One region of the Porphyrobacter sp. THAI-01a genome, then DNA from elsewhere that is predicted to be linked to it. Evidence: predicted binding sites of a transcription regulator. Region 1 holds the regulator's gene; each other region holds the start of a gene.
The links. The regulator LexA, encoded in region 1, represses DNA repair genes until DNA is damaged. The targets are predictions, from matches to a motif close to GTTCCNCNCTTGTTCT.
Positions count from the first base shown of each region.

Region 2: ACMX37_RS14775 (ribonucleoside-diphosphate reductase subunit alpha) is a predicted target of LexA. The motif match lies at 2,794-2,809, and genes of this name have one in related genera.
Region 3: ACMX37_RS06430 (ATP-dependent helicase) is a predicted target of LexA. The motif match lies at 2,578-2,593, and genes of this name have one in related genera.

Region 1 covers NZ_CP180579.1:1,532,802-1,537,980, forward strand. The annotation lists gene gltX (glutamate--tRNA ligase) at 1-546, opposite strand, end outside; gene ACMX37_RS07450 (ComEC/Rec2 family competence protein) at 612-2,945, shown strand; gene lexA (transcriptional repressor LexA) at 3,073-3,756, opposite strand; gene ACMX37_RS07460 (molybdopterin molybdotransferase MoeA) at 3,952-5,133, opposite strand; gene moaC (cyclic pyranopterin monophosphate synthase MoaC) at 5,130-5,179, opposite strand, start outside.
Region 2 covers NZ_CP180579.1:3,065,569-3,070,747, reverse strand. The annotation lists gene ACMX37_RS14790 (adenosine kinase) at 1-578, shown strand, start outside; gene ACMX37_RS14785 (hypothetical protein) at 737-1,120, opposite strand; gene ACMX37_RS14780 (sensor histidine kinase) at 1,352-2,362, shown strand; gene ACMX37_RS14775 (ribonucleoside-diphosphate reductase subunit alpha) at 2,859-4,889, shown strand; gene ACMX37_RS14770 (hypothetical protein) at 4,963-5,151, shown strand.
Region 3 covers NZ_CP180579.1:1,323,316-1,328,494, forward strand. The annotation lists gene ACMX37_RS06425 (sterol desaturase family protein) at 1-254, shown strand, start outside; gene ACMX37_RS06430 (ATP-dependent helicase) at 262-2,568, opposite strand; gene ACMX37_RS06435 (hypothetical protein) at 2,840-3,295, shown strand; gene rsmD (16S rRNA (guanine(966)-N(2))-methyltransferase RsmD) at 3,292-3,879, opposite strand; gene ACMX37_RS06445 (pseudouridine synthase) at 3,876-4,655, opposite strand; gene ACMX37_RS06450 (aromatic ring-hydroxylating oxygenase subunit alpha) at 4,675-5,179, opposite strand, start outside.

The DNA of each region.
Region 1 (5,179 bases):
GTCGATTTCCTCGTTCTTCACCGTCACCGCGCCCTGGACGCGGTCGTGGATGGTGACCTCGCCCTCGGTGGGCGTCTTGAGGCGGATGACGAAAGGAGCGCCTTCGGGGGCCTCAGCAGGGTCGCGGTCGCGCCAGCGCCCGTCGTAGCGCAGCGGCTTCTTCTGGGCGCGCTGCTCCTCGCGCATCGCCTCGAGTTCCTCCGGGGTGGCGAAGCACTTGTAGGCGTGGCCCGCGTTCAGCAGCTGCCAGGCGACCTCGGCATGGCGCTCGGCACGGTCGGACTGGAACACCGGGGGCGCGTCGTAATCGAGGCCCATCCAGTCGAGCCCCTCGATGATCGCATCGATCGCCTCCTGCGTGGAGCGCTTGCGGTCGGTGTCCTCGATGCGCAGCAGGGTGCGTCCGCCGTGGTGGCGGGCATAGAGCCAGTTGAACAGCGCGGTGCGCGCCCCGCCGATATGCAGGAAGCCGGTGGGCGAGGGCGCGAAGCGGGTCACGACTTCGCCGGCGGGGCTGTCGGCGGGGGTGCTGCTTTCGCTTGCCATGGGCGTTGACTTCCTGTTCATTTCGAGCGGTTTGGGCCTTGACCGGGCCGATCGGGGGCGAGCCGATGCGCGATGTGCCGATCATACCGATGGGGGACGATCCGGGCGGCGGCGAGGCCCCCGGAGAACCTCGCCCGCGCCCTTGGCAAACCCTTCGCGGCTTGTCCAGCACCGGCAGGGGTGGGGGCTGGAGCGGGCGGGGGCTGGATGCGGCCGAGGGGTTCCTCGCCGCAGCCGGGTTCGACCGGGCACCATGGCTGGCGGTGGTCTTCGCGGGCGGCATCCTCGCCTGGTTCGCGCTGCCGACGCCGGCGCACTGGATCGCGGTGATGGCCGGCGGAGCGGGGGCGGCGCTCGCCGCATTGGCGCTCTGGCCGCCCGGCAGCGCGGCGGACGAAACGCGGGCCAACCTGCGCACGGCGGTGGTCGCCTGCGGGCTGGTCTTGGCGCTCGGCGTGGCCGTGGTGTGGGCGCGCTCGGCGATCGTCGGCGCCGCGCCGATCGCGCGGCCCGCGGTGATGCCCATCGAGGGGCGGGTGCTCGCCCGCGAGGACCAGCCCGCGGAAGGCCGCCTGCGGCTCACCCTCGCGATGCGCGAGGCACCGGACGAGGCGGCGCGCAAGGTCCGGATCAATGTGCCGCTCGCGGCGCTCGGGGAGGGCGGGCCGCCCCCCGGCCTTGCCGAGGGCGCGGTTGTGCGGCTGCGAGCAAGGCTGATGCCGCCGGCACACCCGATGCTGCCGGGAAGCTACGACTTCGCGCGGGCCGCGTGGTTCCAGGGGCTCTCGGCAACGGGGACGATGGTCGGACCGCTCGCGGTGATCGCTCCTGCCCCCGGGAGTGGTGGGATCGCGGCGCTGCAACGCGGGCTTGCCGACCATGTGCGCAGGCAGGTGGCGGGGTCGCCCGGAGCAATCGCGGCGGCCTTTGCGAGCGGCGACCGCGGCGGGATCGCGGCGGCGGACGAGGCGGCGATGCGGGATTCGGGGCTTACCCATCTGCTCTCGATCAGCGGGCTGCATGTCAGCGCGGTGATCGGCGCGGCCTATTTCCTCGCCTTGCGGCTGCTCGCCCTATGGCCTTCGCTTGCCTTGCGGGTGCGGTTGCCGGTGGTGGCAGCGGGGGCGGGGGCGCTCGTGGGGGTGGGCTATACCCTGCTGACCGGCGCCGAGGTGCCGACGGTGCGCAGCTGCGTCGCCGCCCTGCTGGTGCTCGGCGCGCTGGCGCTGGGGCGTGATGCGCTGTCACTGAGGATGGTGGCGCTGGCGGCGGGGTTCGTGCTGCTGCTGTGGCCCGAAAGCGCGATCGGGCCGAGCTTCCAGATGAGCTTTGCCGCGGTGCTGGCGATCGTCGCGCTGGCGGGCTGCGCGCCCGTCCAGGCCTTCCTCGCCCCGCGCGAGGAGCCGTGGTGGGCGCGGGGCGGGCGGCGGGTGGTGATGCTCTTCGTGACCGGGGTGGTGATCGAGCTCGCGCTGATGCCGATCGTGCTGTTCCATTTCCACCGCGCCGGCGTTTACGGCGCGCTCGCCAATGTGGTCGCCATTCCGTTGGTCACCTTCATGGCCATGCCTCTGATCGCATTGGGACTTCTGCTCGACACGCTGGGGCTGGGAGCGCCCGTGTGGTGGCTGGTCGCGCGCGCGCTGGAGCTGCTACTTGCCATCGCGCATCTCACCGCCTCGCAAGCCGGCGCGGTGCGGCTGATGCCGCAGATCGGCGGTCTCACGGTGGCGCTGTTCGCGGCCGGCGGGCTGTGGCTCGCGCTATGGCGCGGGCGGGTGCGACTTGCCGGTCTGCTGCCCGTCGCTGTCGCAAGCTCGATGGCGGCGGCGACCCCGATCCCGGACGTGCTGGTGGCGGGTGACGGGCGGCAGGTGGGGATCACGATCGAGGACGATGAAGGAAACCCCCGCCTGCTTGCCCTGCGCGACAGCCGTTCGTCCTACACCCGAGACAACCTGATGGAACTCGCCGGCGTCGCGGCCGAGCCCGTGCCGCTGGCCGAGTGGCCGGGAGCGCGCTGTTCCTCGGCCTTCTGCACCGTGAGCCTGAAGCGCGGGGGGCGGGAACGGGTTCTGCTGCTGGGGCGGGGGCGCGAGCAGGTCGAGGAGCGCGCGCTTGCCGCTGCCTGCGCCGAGGCGGACATCGTCGTGGCCGAGCGGTTTCTCCCACGCTCGTGCCGTCCGCGCTGGCTCAAGGCGGACCGGCGGTATCTGGAGCAGACGGGAGGCCTCGCGATCGACCTCGCGAACGAGCGGATCGCCACTGTCGCCGCGAGCCAGGGCGAGCACGGGTGGTGGCGGGGCGGCAAGGAACGGGTAGGAACGCCGCGCCCCGAAGCCCGCGTCGATGCATCGGCCGGTCAGGCAGCACCACAAGCAGCAACAACCGGGCGATGAAGCGGCAATGACATCGGCACGACATCGCCTTGGGACGGCACTCGCCGGGCTACGACAGCATGAAAAAGGGGCGCCGTAAGCGCCCCTTGAACTCCAACAGGTTCAAAGCCATCCGGCCCGGATCGCCTCAGTGATAGCGCCGCAGCAGGCCGGCGAGCTTGCCCTGCACCTCGACCTCGTCGGGGCGGTAGTATTGCGGGTCATAGGCGGCATTGGCCGGATCGAGCCGGACCTGGCCGCCCTCGCGCCGCAGATACTTGAGCGTCGCTTCCTCGCCGCGCACCAGCGCGACCACGATCTCGCCGTCGCGGGCGGTATTGGTGCGCCGCACCAGCGCGAAATCGCCATCGAAAATGCCGGCCTCGACCATCGAATCCCCCGAGACCTCGAGCGCATAGTGCTCGCCCGGGCCGAGCAGCGCGGCCGGAACGGGCAGGGTCGACTGGCCTTCCAGCGCCTCGATCGGGGCGCCGGCGGCGATGCGGCCGTGGAGCGGCAGCTCGATCACGTCGTTCGCCGCCTCGGGCGCGCGGGGCGCGGGCGAGGGCATGGCCACCACATTGTCGCCGGCCGGCGCAGCACGAGAGGGCGTCGTGTCGCCCGGTTCCCGGATCACCTCGAGCGCGCGCGCCCGGTTGGGCAGGCGCCGCAGGAAGCCGCGTTCCTCGAGAGCGGAAATCAGCCGGTGCACGCCCGACTTGCTCTTGAGATCGAGCGCCTCCTTCATTTCCTCGAAACTCGGCGAGATCCCGGTCTCCTCCAGCCGCTGCTGGATGAAGACGATCAGCTCGCGCTGTTTTGCCGTCAGCATTGGTCAAGTCTCCTGTGGTCGCACCCACGGTGCGCCGGTCAGAGCGCACCATGCCAATCCCTTGCGTGCGCCAAGAGGCACCCCGAACAGGTGCGTTGATTGCACTGGCCGCCCGCCATTAAGGTGAACGAACAAGGAACAATTAGGAAACTAAATTGCCCGAGTCAAGCGCGCCCCGCAGCAAACCCGCGCAATTCAGCCATTCTGGAGGCGGAACACCGGAACGGGCGCACCCGCGGGGACGGGCGGGGCGCCGGCGGGGCGGTCGATCAGGCAATCGGCGGCGGCCAGCGCGGAGAGCGCCGAGGAATCCTGCGATCCCGCAAGCCGCACCGCGTCCCCCTCGCTCACCGCCCGCAGGAACTCGCGCCGGGGGCCGACGGCGGGCAGGGGCTCGCCCGCCCGCAGGATGACGGGGCGGGGGAGGGGATCGGGATCGCCCTGGGCCGCCCGCACCAGCGGCAGGGCGAAGAGGAAGGCGGTGACGAAGCTCGACACCGGATTGCCCGGCAGGCCGAGGATGACCTGATTGCCGCGCGTGGCGACCAGCAGCGGCTTGCCCGGCTTGATCGCGATCTTCCAGAAGGCGATCCCGGCCCCCCAGTCGGCGAGCGCGGGCTTGATCAGGTCGTGGTCGCCGACCGAGGCCCCGCCCGAGGTAACAAGGATGTCCGCGCCCTCGGCCAGAGCCAGCGCCCCGGCCAGCGCCTCGCGCTCGTCGGGCACGGGGCCGATGCGCGTGACCTCGCACCCCAGCGGCGCGAGCATGGCGGCGATCATTGCGGCATTGCTGGCGGGGATCTGGTGGGGGAGGCACCGGGCGGGGTCCGGCGCCAGCTCGTCGCCGCTGTCCATTACCGCCACGCGCACCCGCCGGGTGACGGGGAGCGTGCCATGCCCGCCCGCGAGGGCCAGCGCGAGGCGGGCGGGGGTGAGCCGCGAGCCCTTCGCGAGCAGCAGGTCCTCGGCATGGAAATCGAACCCGCGCGCGCGGATGTGCCGGCCGGGCGGGGGCATGTCGGTAGCGATGATCCGCCCGTTCTCGTCGGCCGCGTCCTCCTGCAGCAGCACCCGGTCGGCTCCCGCCGGCACCATCGCGCCGGTCGAGATGCGCACGCACTCGCCGGGGGAGAGGACATCGCGGAACGGCGCGCCGGCGCGGCTCTCGCCGACCAGCCGCCACGGCCCTTCACCGGGGGCGAGCGCATAGCCGTCCATCGCCGAAAGGTCGGACGGGGGCTGGGTCCGCGCGGCGCGCACCTCCTCGGCAAGCACGCTCCCGAGCGCGGCATCGGCGGGGACGGTCTCGGAACGGAGCACGGGTGCGAGGGCAAGCAGGCGGGCCTGCGCGTCCTCGAGACCGAGCGGCGCGGTCATTCGGGCGCAGTCCAGTCGCCCGACTTGCCGCCCGACTTGGCGATCA
Region 2 (5,179 bases), 1.5 Mb from region 1:
TCCCTGCCGCCGCGCTCGACGAGGACCTGATCGCGAGCGGCGCGATCCTCTATCTCGAAGGCTATCTGTGGGACCCCGAGGAGCCCCGCCGCGCCATGCGCCGCGCGATCGAGGTCGCGCGCGACGCCGGCCGCAAGATCGCCTTCACGGCCTCCGAAAGCTTCGTGATCGACCGCCACGGCGACGATTTCCGCAGCATGATCGACGAAGGCGTCATCGACATCCTGTTCGTCAACGAGACCGAGCTGGCGACCCTGACCGGCGAGGACGATTTTGAAGCAGGCCTCGCGGCGGTGGCGGGCAAGGTGCCGGTGCTGGTAGCCACCCGCAGCGAGAAGGGCGCCGTCGCCATCGCCCACGGCGAGCGGGCGGAGGTGGCCGCGGTGCCGGTGATCAAGGTCGTCGACACCACCGGCGCGGGCGACCAGTTCGCCGCTGGGTTCCTGTCGGGCTACGTCAAGGGCGAGCCCCTGACCCGCTGCCTCAAGCGCGGGGCGATCTGCGCCTCGGAAGTGATCTCGCACTACGGCCCGCGGCCCGAGGCGGACATGCAGGCGCTGATGGCCGAGCGGCTCTGACGTTTTGCGTGCCCGCCTCCGCGGGCAGGTGTGCCGCCTTCGGCGACACAGCTTCGCTTCCCTCGGCGCCGTTTCAGTCCCTGCGGGCCTGAGCGCCTGCGGGGCGGCCGCGTGGCCTTGCGGGCCGCTGGCCCGGGATCACCCTTGCGGCCTTCCGCTCACTCGTCGGGCACGTAGCCCGCGTGGCGCAGCGTCACCATGTAGGCGGCGATCTGGCGGGTCTGGGCGGGGGTCAGGGTGAAATCCATGTCCTCGGGGTAATTGTGCGCCTCGCCCAGCCACTTGGCGAGCGACGATTCCGACAGCCCCCGCCGGTTGGCGATCGCCGCGAAGCTGGGAGAGGCGGGGTTGGGCGAAAGGAACGGCGGCTCGACCGCGTGGCACCCCCCGCAGGCCGCCTCGACAAAGGCCGGCGCCCGCGTGTCGCGCGAGGGCGAGGTGGACTTGCCCACCATCGGCGGCGGGTTGTCGGTGCCGGCAGTCTGACAGGCGGCAAGCGCGAGCAGCAGGGCCGGGGCGATCAGGGTGAGGCGATGTGTCATGCCGGTCTTGTCCTCCCTATCGGCCCTGCATTCCTTGACCGGGATCAAATTTCCCGCAAGCCTTCGCCTGCGGTTCGACGGCTTTTCTCGAGAAATGGCGGCAGGCTGGTGCCCTGAAGGCACGGCGCGATCATCCCCCGATCCGGACACGCCGCTGTGGCGGGCGTCGTAGCCGCCGGGGAACCTGCGAGCGATTGATGCTGTAATGGCTCGCGAAGGGAGAGTGGCAGCGTGAGCGGACAGGAGACGGACCGCGAGCGGGGGCGCGAAGCAGGGCTCGGCAGTGCGAACCTGCGGCTCCAGGCGGTGCTCGACAACGCGTCCTTTGCCGTCTTCCTGATGGATGACCGGCAGCGATGCATCTACATGAACGCGGCCGCCGAGGAGCTCACCGGCTACACGCTCGACGAGGTCCTCGCGCTCGACCGGCCGCTTCACGACATCATCCACCACACCCACCCCGACGGGCGGCCCTTCCCGCTGCACGAATGCGCGATCGACCGGGCCTTTCCCGAACATGCCCAGACGCGCGGGGAGGAGACATTCGTGCACCGCGACGGTCATTTCTACCCCGTGGCATTCTGCGCCAGCCCGATCCGCGACGAGGCGTCCCAGACCATCGGGACGATCATCGAGGTGCGCGACATCTCGCAGGACAGGCGCGCGCAGGCCAATCAGCGGGTGCTGATCAACGAGCTCGACCACCGGGTGAAGAACACCCTCGCAACGGTCCAGGCGATCGCGGGCCAGACCTTCGAGGGCAGCGACGCGGCGGCGCTGGCCAGCTTCAAGAACCGGCTGACCGCCCTGTCCAAGGCGCATGAAGTGCTGACCCGCAACGCGTGGGAGCCGACCGCGCTCGACCACATCGCCGGCAGCGTGGCCACGACCTTCGGGCCTGACCGTTTCACGCTGGCCGGCCCCGAGCTCATCGTCTCCCCGAAGGTGGCGGTCGCGCTGATGATGGCGCTGCACGAGCTTGCCACGAATGCGGTGAAGTACGGATCGCTCAGCATCCCCGGCGGCCGGGTGCGGATCAGCTGGCGCCACGTGCCCCCGGACGACAGCGTGCTGGAAGCGGTGTGGGAGGAAAGCGGCGGCCCGCCCGTGAGCCCGCCGACCCGCACCGGCCTCGGCATGCGGCTGATCGAGGAGCAGCTCGCCTACGAATTCGGCGGACGCACCCGGATTCGGTTCGATCCCGGCGGCCTCGTCTGCACCATCGATCTGCCACTCGCCTAGCGCAGGACCGGATCGGGGCGGCCCGGGGCGCAACAATCATGCGTCCGTCCGTGCAAAAGATTCACGGGTGGATTCGAATGATTCAATCACCATATTTTTCTTCACAGATTCAATTTGGGGCTTGCGGGCCCCGCGACTCAAGCTTGCTCCACGCGTCGCGGGTCTGACACCGCTCTGAAACGGGGCTGTCATGGTAACCGGGTGCTTAATCGCCCGTTGACGGGATTCAGCGGCTGATTCATCATCTAGTGGTTCGGCGCAAATCGGACCCCCAAGCCGTGGTGAATCCCTGCCGCTCCCGAGCGGAGCGAAGAGGGGAGGAGTCGCTCCCGCAGACAGGGTCCGCCGCGCGCCACGAACGGGATCGACCGACCTGCCCGAGCGACCGCCACCGTGGTGTCCTGTTGGCAAGTCTGTGGACCCGGCGGTATGGAACAGAATCGGAACATGGCCTCTTGTGCCATAGTCCCGATTCGGGGGAGAAGTGGGGCTGACAATGGATTTCAAGGCGAGCGACAACGTGCCCGATGACGCGGTGAACACCGAAGTGACGAATGAAAGCGAAACCGGCGCGGGTGCGGGGGATGAAAAGGCTGTGACGATGAAAACGATGGATACCGGCTCCGATGCCCTGATCGCCGCCAAGGCCGGAGAGGCGCTGGCGGGCGCCATGGCCACGGCCATGAAGGACGCGGGCAAGACCGACAGCAAGAAGGTCAACGACCGCCGCTTCGCGATCGTCACCGACGCGAGCCGCGACGCGCGCCTGACCGATTTCGGCAAGGAAACCCTGACCGACCGCTACCTGCTGCCCGGCGAGACCTATCAGGACCTCTTCGCCCGCGTGGCCGATGCCTATGCGGATGACGAAGCGCACGCCCAGCGCCTCTACGACTACATCTCGAACCTGTGGTTCATGCCCGCGACCCCGGTTCTCTCGAACGGCGGCACCAACCGCGGCCTGCCGATCTCGTGCTACCTGAACTCGGTCGAGGACAGCCTCGAAGGGATCGTCGGCACCTGGAACGAGAACGTCTGGCTCGCCTCCAAGGGCGGCGGGATCGGCACCTATTGGGGCAATGTCCGCGGCATCGGCGAGCCGGTCGGCCTCAATGGCAAGACCAGCGGCATCATTCCCTTCGTGCGGGTGATGGATTCGCTGACGCTGGCGATCTCGCAGGGCTCGCTGCGGCGCGGCTCGGCCGCCTGCTATCTCGACATCTCGCACCCCGAGATCGAGGAGTTCCTCGAAATCCGCAAGCCTTCGGGCGACTTCAACCGCAAGGCGCTGAACCTGCACCACGGCGTGCTCGTCACCGACGAGTTCATGCAGGCCGTGCGCGAGGGCGCCGAGTTCACCCTGCGCAGCCCCCGCGACGGGTCGGAGCGCGGCAAGGTCGACGCGCGTTCGCTGTTCCAGAAGCTGGTCGAGACCCGGCTGGCGACCGGCGAGCCCTACATCGTCTTCTCCGACACCGTGAACCGCATGATGCCCAAGCATCACCGCGACCTCGGGCTCAAGGTCTCGACCTCGAACCTGTGCTCGGAAATCACCCTGCCGACCGGCATCGACCACCTCGGCAATGACCGCACGGCGGTGTGCTGCCTCAGCTCGCTCAACCTCGAGACCTGGGAAGAGTGGAAGGGCGACAAGAAGTTCATCGAGGACGTGATGCGCTTCCTCGACAACGTGCTGCAGGACTATATCGACCGCGCGCCGGACGAGATGGCCCGCGCCAAGTATTCCGCCTCGCGCGAACGCTCGGTCGGCCTCGGGGTGATGGGCTTCCACTCCTATCTCCAGCAGAAGGGCGTCGCCTTCGAGAGCGCGATGGCCAAGGCCTTGAACCTCCAGATGTTCAAGCACATCCACGCCAAGGCCTCGGAGGCCTCGATGCTGCTGGCGCAGGAGCGCGGGCCCTGCCCCGATGCGGCCGACATGGGCGCGATGGAGCGGTTCAGCTGCAAGATGGCGATCGCGCCGACCGCGTCGATCTCGATCATCTGCGGCGGCACGAGCGCCTGCATCGAGCCGATCCCGGCCAACATCTACACCCACAAGACCCTCTCGGGCAGCTTCATCGTGCGCAATCCGTATCTGGAAAAGCTGCTCGAGAAGAAGGCCAAGAACTCGACCAATGTCTGGAACTCGATCCTCGAGCGGGGCGGCTCGGTGCAGCACCTCGACTTCCTGACGCCGGAGGAGAAGGCGGTCTACAAGACCAGCTTCGAGATCGACCAGCGCTGGCTGCTCGAATTCGCCGCCGACCGCACGCCCTATATCGACCAGGCCCAGTCGCTGAACCTGTTCATCCCGGCCGACGTCGACAAGTGGGACCTGATGATGCTGCACTACCAGGCGTGGGAACGCGGCATCAAGTCGCTCTACTACCTGCGCTCGAAGTCGGTGCAGCGCGCCGGGTTCGCGGGCGGGGTCGAGGCCGACAACACCTCCGAGGCGCCCCGGATCGAGCTGGCCGCCAATGGCGAGCAGACCGATTACGAGGAATGCCTGAGCTGCCAGTAATCGCAGCCGCAGCGCGCGGGCGGGGGCCCGGCCGGCCACCCGCCTGCCCTGCGATCAAGGGGGAGGAAGCGATATGAACCTGCCATTCGTCGTCGCACTGATCGGCCTTGCGGTCAGCGCGTGGTTCGCGGTCCAGTCGGTGCGCGAGTTGAAGCGCAACCAGCCCGGCCACCTGCGCAACGCCGCGATGATCCACATCGCGATGGTCTCGATGCTCGTGCCCTTCTGCCTGATCGTCATGGTCTATTACTGGCCCGCCTGAATCCGCGCGGGGGTCACCCCCGTATATG
Region 3 (5,179 bases), 210 kb from region 1:
GCTTGCTGATCTCGCCTGCCGCACACCGCCTGCATCACATCCGCGACGAGCGGCTGATGGGGACCAATTTCGGCAACACGGTGACGCTGTGGGACCGCGTGTTCGGCACCTACATGGACCCGGCGCCCTACGTGAACTGCGAGACCGGCATTGCCGAAGGCACCCGCGACGCCTGGGGCGAACTCAAGCGACCCTTCGAGGCGCGCTACTGGCGCAAGGGCGCTGCCGACGTGGCCGAGCAGCCCGCCGCCTGACCGGCGTTTAACCCACCACTGTCACGAAGCTGTCGAGCACCCGCTTCTCGCCCGCCTCCTCGAACAGGATGGTGAGCTTGTTGCCTTCCTGGTCGATGACGCAGCCCGTGCCGAACTTGGCATGTGTGACCATAGCCCCGATCGCGATGTCGGAGCGGGCGGGGGCGGCAAAGCTCGCCGCCGACCGGGTGTTCTCGCGCACGCGGGCGGGGGTGGTGTCGTATCCGCTCGCCAGCGCCCGCTGCCAGCCGGGGCCGCGCTGCTGCGCCCGGTCGGGCCGGTCGCGCGCCACGTGCGCGAAGGGGTCTTCCTGCTCGCTCCAGTTCGCCCGCCACAGCGAGGCACCGCCGGTGAGTGTCGTTTCCTGCTCGATATGCTCGGCGGGAAGTTCCTCGATGAAGCGCGAGGGGATGGAACTGGTCCACTGGCCATAGATGCGGCGGTTGGCGGCGTGGAGGATGGTGCAATGCCGCCGCGCGCGGGTGATCGCGACATAGGCGAGACGGCGCTCCTCCTCCAGTGACGCGAGGCCGCCCTCGTCGATGGCGCGCTGCGAGGGGAAGACGCCTTCCTCCCAGCCGACGCAGAAGACGTTGTCGAATTCCAGCCCCTTGGCGGCATGGATCGTCATGATCGTGACCGTCTCGCCCTCGTTCGCGCGGTCATTGTCCATGACGAGGCTGACGTGCTCGAGGAAATCTCCGAGCGTCTCGTATTCCTCCATCGCGCGGGCGAGTTCGGAGAGGTTCTCCGCGCGGCCCGCACTTTCGGGCGAGCGGTCGGCGGCGAGCATCGCGTTGTAGCCCGATTCCTCCATCACCAGCCGGAGAAGGTCGGCCGGAGAGAGCGTCTCGGCCTGCTCGCGCCAGTGCAGGAACTGGCGCATCAGCCCGCCGATGGTGATCGCGGCGCGCTTGGGCAGCTCGTCGCTGTCGGCCAGTTGCAGCGCGGCGGCAGCGAGCGGCAGGCCAGTCCGGCGGGCGTGCGAGTGCATCGCCTCCAGCGCCTTGGCGCCGAGCCCGCGCTTGGGGACATTGTGGATGCGCTCAAACGCCAGATCGTCCTGAGGCTGCGCGATTAGGCGCAGATAGGCGAGCGCATCGCGGATCTCGGCGCGCTCGTAGAAGCGGAAGCCCCCGATGATCCGGTAGGCGATGCCGATCTGGATGAAGCGGTCCTCGAACTCGCGGGTCTGGTACTGCGCGCGCACGAGGATGGCGACCTGGTCGAGGCCTGCGCCCTCCCGCTCCAGCCGCTCGATCGCCTCGCCGACGCGGCGCGCTTCCTCGGGCGCGTCCCAGACGCCGATGACCTTGACCTTGTCGCCGCCGTTGACCTCGGTCCACAGGGTCTTGTCGTGGCGCTGCGAATTGGCGCGGATCAGCCCCGATGCCGCGCCGAGGATGTGCGGCGTGGAGCGGTAGTTCTGTTCGAGCCGGATCACCTCGGCGCCGGGGAAATCCTTCTCGAAGCGCAGGATGTTGGCGACTTCGGCCCCGCGCCAGGAATAGATCGACTGGTCGTCGTCCCCCACGACACAGATGTTCCTGTGCCCCTGCGCGAGCAGCCGCAGCCACAGGTACTGGACGGCGTTGGTGTCCTGATACTCGTCCACCATGATGTAGCGGAAGCGGCGCTGGTAATCGGCGAGGATGTCGTGATGCTGCTTCAGGATGTTCAGCATGTGCAGCATCAGATCGCCGAAATCGCAGGCGTTCAGTTGCTTGAGGCGCTCCTGATAGCGGCCATAGAGCGCCGCGCCGCGGCCGTTGGCATAGGCCTCGTTCTCTACCGCATCCAGATCCGCCGGATTGAGGCCGCGGTTCTTCCAACGGTCGATCAGACCGGCAAGCTGGCGCGCGGGCCAGCGCTTCTCGTCGAGATCGGCCTCGGTGATCAGCGCCTTCAGCACCCGCAACTGATCGTCGGTGTCGATGATCGTGAAATTGTGCTGCAGACCGACAAGCTCGGCATGGCGGCGCAGCATCTTGGCACAGATCGAGTGAAAGGTGCCGAGCCACGGCAGCCCCTCCGCCGCCGGGCCGAGATGGTGCGCCACGCGCTCGCGCATCTCGCGCGCGGCCTTGTTGGTGAAGGTGACGCACAGAATCTGCGAAGGCCAGGCGCGCCCCGTCGCAACCAGATGCGCAAGCCGCGAGGTAAGCGCGGCGGTCTTCCCCGTGCCCGCGCCGGCAAGCATCAGGACAGGCCCCTCGGTCGCCAGCACGGCCGCACGCTGCGGCGGGTTCAGCCGCGCGGCGTAGGCGGGCACCGACTCGGGCGGAGCGGCGGGGGAGGGCAGAGGCGGGCTCATCGTCTTGTGCGAACAGGTAGGGAACAATTATCACCGGAGCAAGCCGCGAGGCGCCTTGCCGCACAGGCATTGCGACGGGCGGATCATCGGCCTGCCGTCTTTCAGCCACATTTACCGACCGGACGGGGCAGTGACGGGTTGTCCGGCCGGCCGGAGCATTGTCCCGGGAAGCACCGTGTCCATATGTGGAGATGTCCGGTTCGCAGGGGCCGCGCCGCCGGACAGCATACAGCGTTCGTCGTGCTCGGGTCAGTTAATGATGGAGTTACCCATGCACAAGTCTCTGAAGATTCTCGGTCTTGCCGGTGCCGCTTCGGCTCTGGCGATGACTCCCGCCCTCGCTTCGGCTCAGGATGAAGCGATGCCCGGCACCACCCCGCCGAGCATGCCGGACACCGGCACGACCACCACGACCACGCCGCCGACGGCGCCGTCCGACACCACCACCGAAACTCTCCCCGAGTCGACCGATGGCACCGTGGATGACGGCACCATGCCGCCCCCGGCATCCGCGTCCAAGACCATGACGGTGGAAGAGCAGCAGGCGGCGGTCGCGACCTGGCCGGCCGAGACCCAGACCTATTACCAGTCGCTCCCCGAGGAGCGTAAGGAGATGTTCTGGGCGCTGTCGGATCAGGACAAGGTCAGGCTGAGCCAGCTGCCGGAAGACCAGCGTGAAGTGGCCTGGGGCCAGATCGAAAGCCAGATCAAGTCCTCGCAGGGCTAACCCGCACTTTCGTCGCGGACCGTCGCCGGGCCGGCAACGGAGGCATCCACCCGCAAGAGGTGGAGCTTCCCCTTGCCGACCCGGCGTTCGGTGTCGTGGACCAATCCCGTGACCGCCACGTCCTCGCTGAAGGCGGTCTCGAGCGCGATCCAGGTTTCCGGCCCGATCCAGCCCAGCCGCAGCAGCCGGTCGAGCGCGACTTCGCCCGCGCCCGAGTGATAGGGCGGATCGGCCAGGATCAGGTCGAGCGGCCTGGTGGCGGCCCGCAACCCCATCACCGACCCTGCCTCCACTCGCGCTTTGGCGCCTGCGCCCAGCGCTGTGACATTGGCGCGGATCACGTCCAGCGCGGCGCGGTCCTGCTCGACGAACAGGCACGATGCCGCCCCGCGCGACAGGGCCTCGAGTCCTAGCGCGCCCGAGCCGGCGAACAGATCGGCGACCTGCAGCCCCTCGAAATTGCCCAGCCGGCTGGTCAGCATCGCGAACAGCGTCTCGCGCGCCCGGTCGGCCGTGGGCCGCGTGGCCTCGCCCTTGGGCGCGGCAAGCTTCCTCCCGCGCCATTCCCCGGCGATGATCCTCACTTGAGCGGACCCTTCGCCAGATCGGCGAGGAAGCGGTCGACCGGCTTGCCCTTCAGCTCCACCGCCTGCCCGCGCGGCAGATCGCCGAGCGCAAAGGGGCCGTAGCCGACGCGGATCAGGCGGTTCACCTGCAAGCCCAGATGTTCGAGCACGCGGCGGACCTCGCGGTTCTTGCCCTCGGTGATGGTCATCTCGATCCACAGGTTGCGGCCCGAGGAGCGTTCGAGGTTTGCGTCGATCGAGCCGTAGCGCATCCCGTCGATGGTGACGCCCTCGATCAGGTCCTCGAGCTGCTCCTGCGAGACCACACCGAAGGCACGGGCGCGGTAGGTGCGGGGCACGCGGCTGGCGGGCAGTTCGAGCGTGCGCTTCACCGCTCCGTCGTTGGTCAGCAGCAGCAGCCCCTCGGTATTGAGGTCGAGCCGTCCGACCGGCATCACCCGTCCGGCGTTCTTCGGCAGGGCATTGCGCAATGCGGTGTAGATCGTCGGCCGGCCTGCCGGATCGCGCTCGGCGGTGATGAGGCCGGTGGGCTTGTGGAAGGCGAACAGCCGGGTCGGCTCGGCGGCGGTGACGGGCTTGCCGTCGACCGTCACGCCCTTGAGATTCGGCAGGATCGTGGCCGGCGTGTCGAGCACCTTGCCGTCCAGCGCCACACGCCCCTCGGCGATCATCCGTTCGACCTCGCGGCGGCTGGCGACGCCTGCGCGGGCGAGGAGCTTCGCGATGCGGTCGCCCTCGGGGCGGTTTTCGGAGCGGGGGGGCTGGGTGGGCATGGGGGCCGCGCCTAGGGCTTCAGCCCGCCGCCCGCAAGGCTTCGCTGACGATCGCATCAAAGCGCGCGATCCCGCCTTCAAGCGTGCCGAGCGTGATGTGATCGACCGCCCCCGAGGAAAGCCCCTGCTGGCCCAGCTCCGCCGCGCGGAAATCCTCGCTGGCGAAGACCCCGCCGTCGAGCAGGTTCCAGCTCTTCTCCCAGTGCGCCAGCGCCTTTTCGGTCGCGGGTGCCTCCGGAATGAGCATGAAGTCTTCGACCAGCGTCAGGTCGGCCGCCTGCGGCATCAGTACCATCACGTTGACGTAGTCGGGGCTGGGCACGATCACGGTCGCGGGCAGGAGCTGATAGGCGAAGGTGACGACCCGCCGCAGCTGCGCCATGTCGGTGAGGTCGACGCCCTCCATCTCCTCGAGCCGCCCGACGGCGCTGCGCTGGTGCGGGCCGATCTGGTCGCCCGCCGTGATGCCGTCCTTGAAGAAGGGGCCGATGGTCGCGGCGTGGAGGCGCGTGACGTGGTAGCTT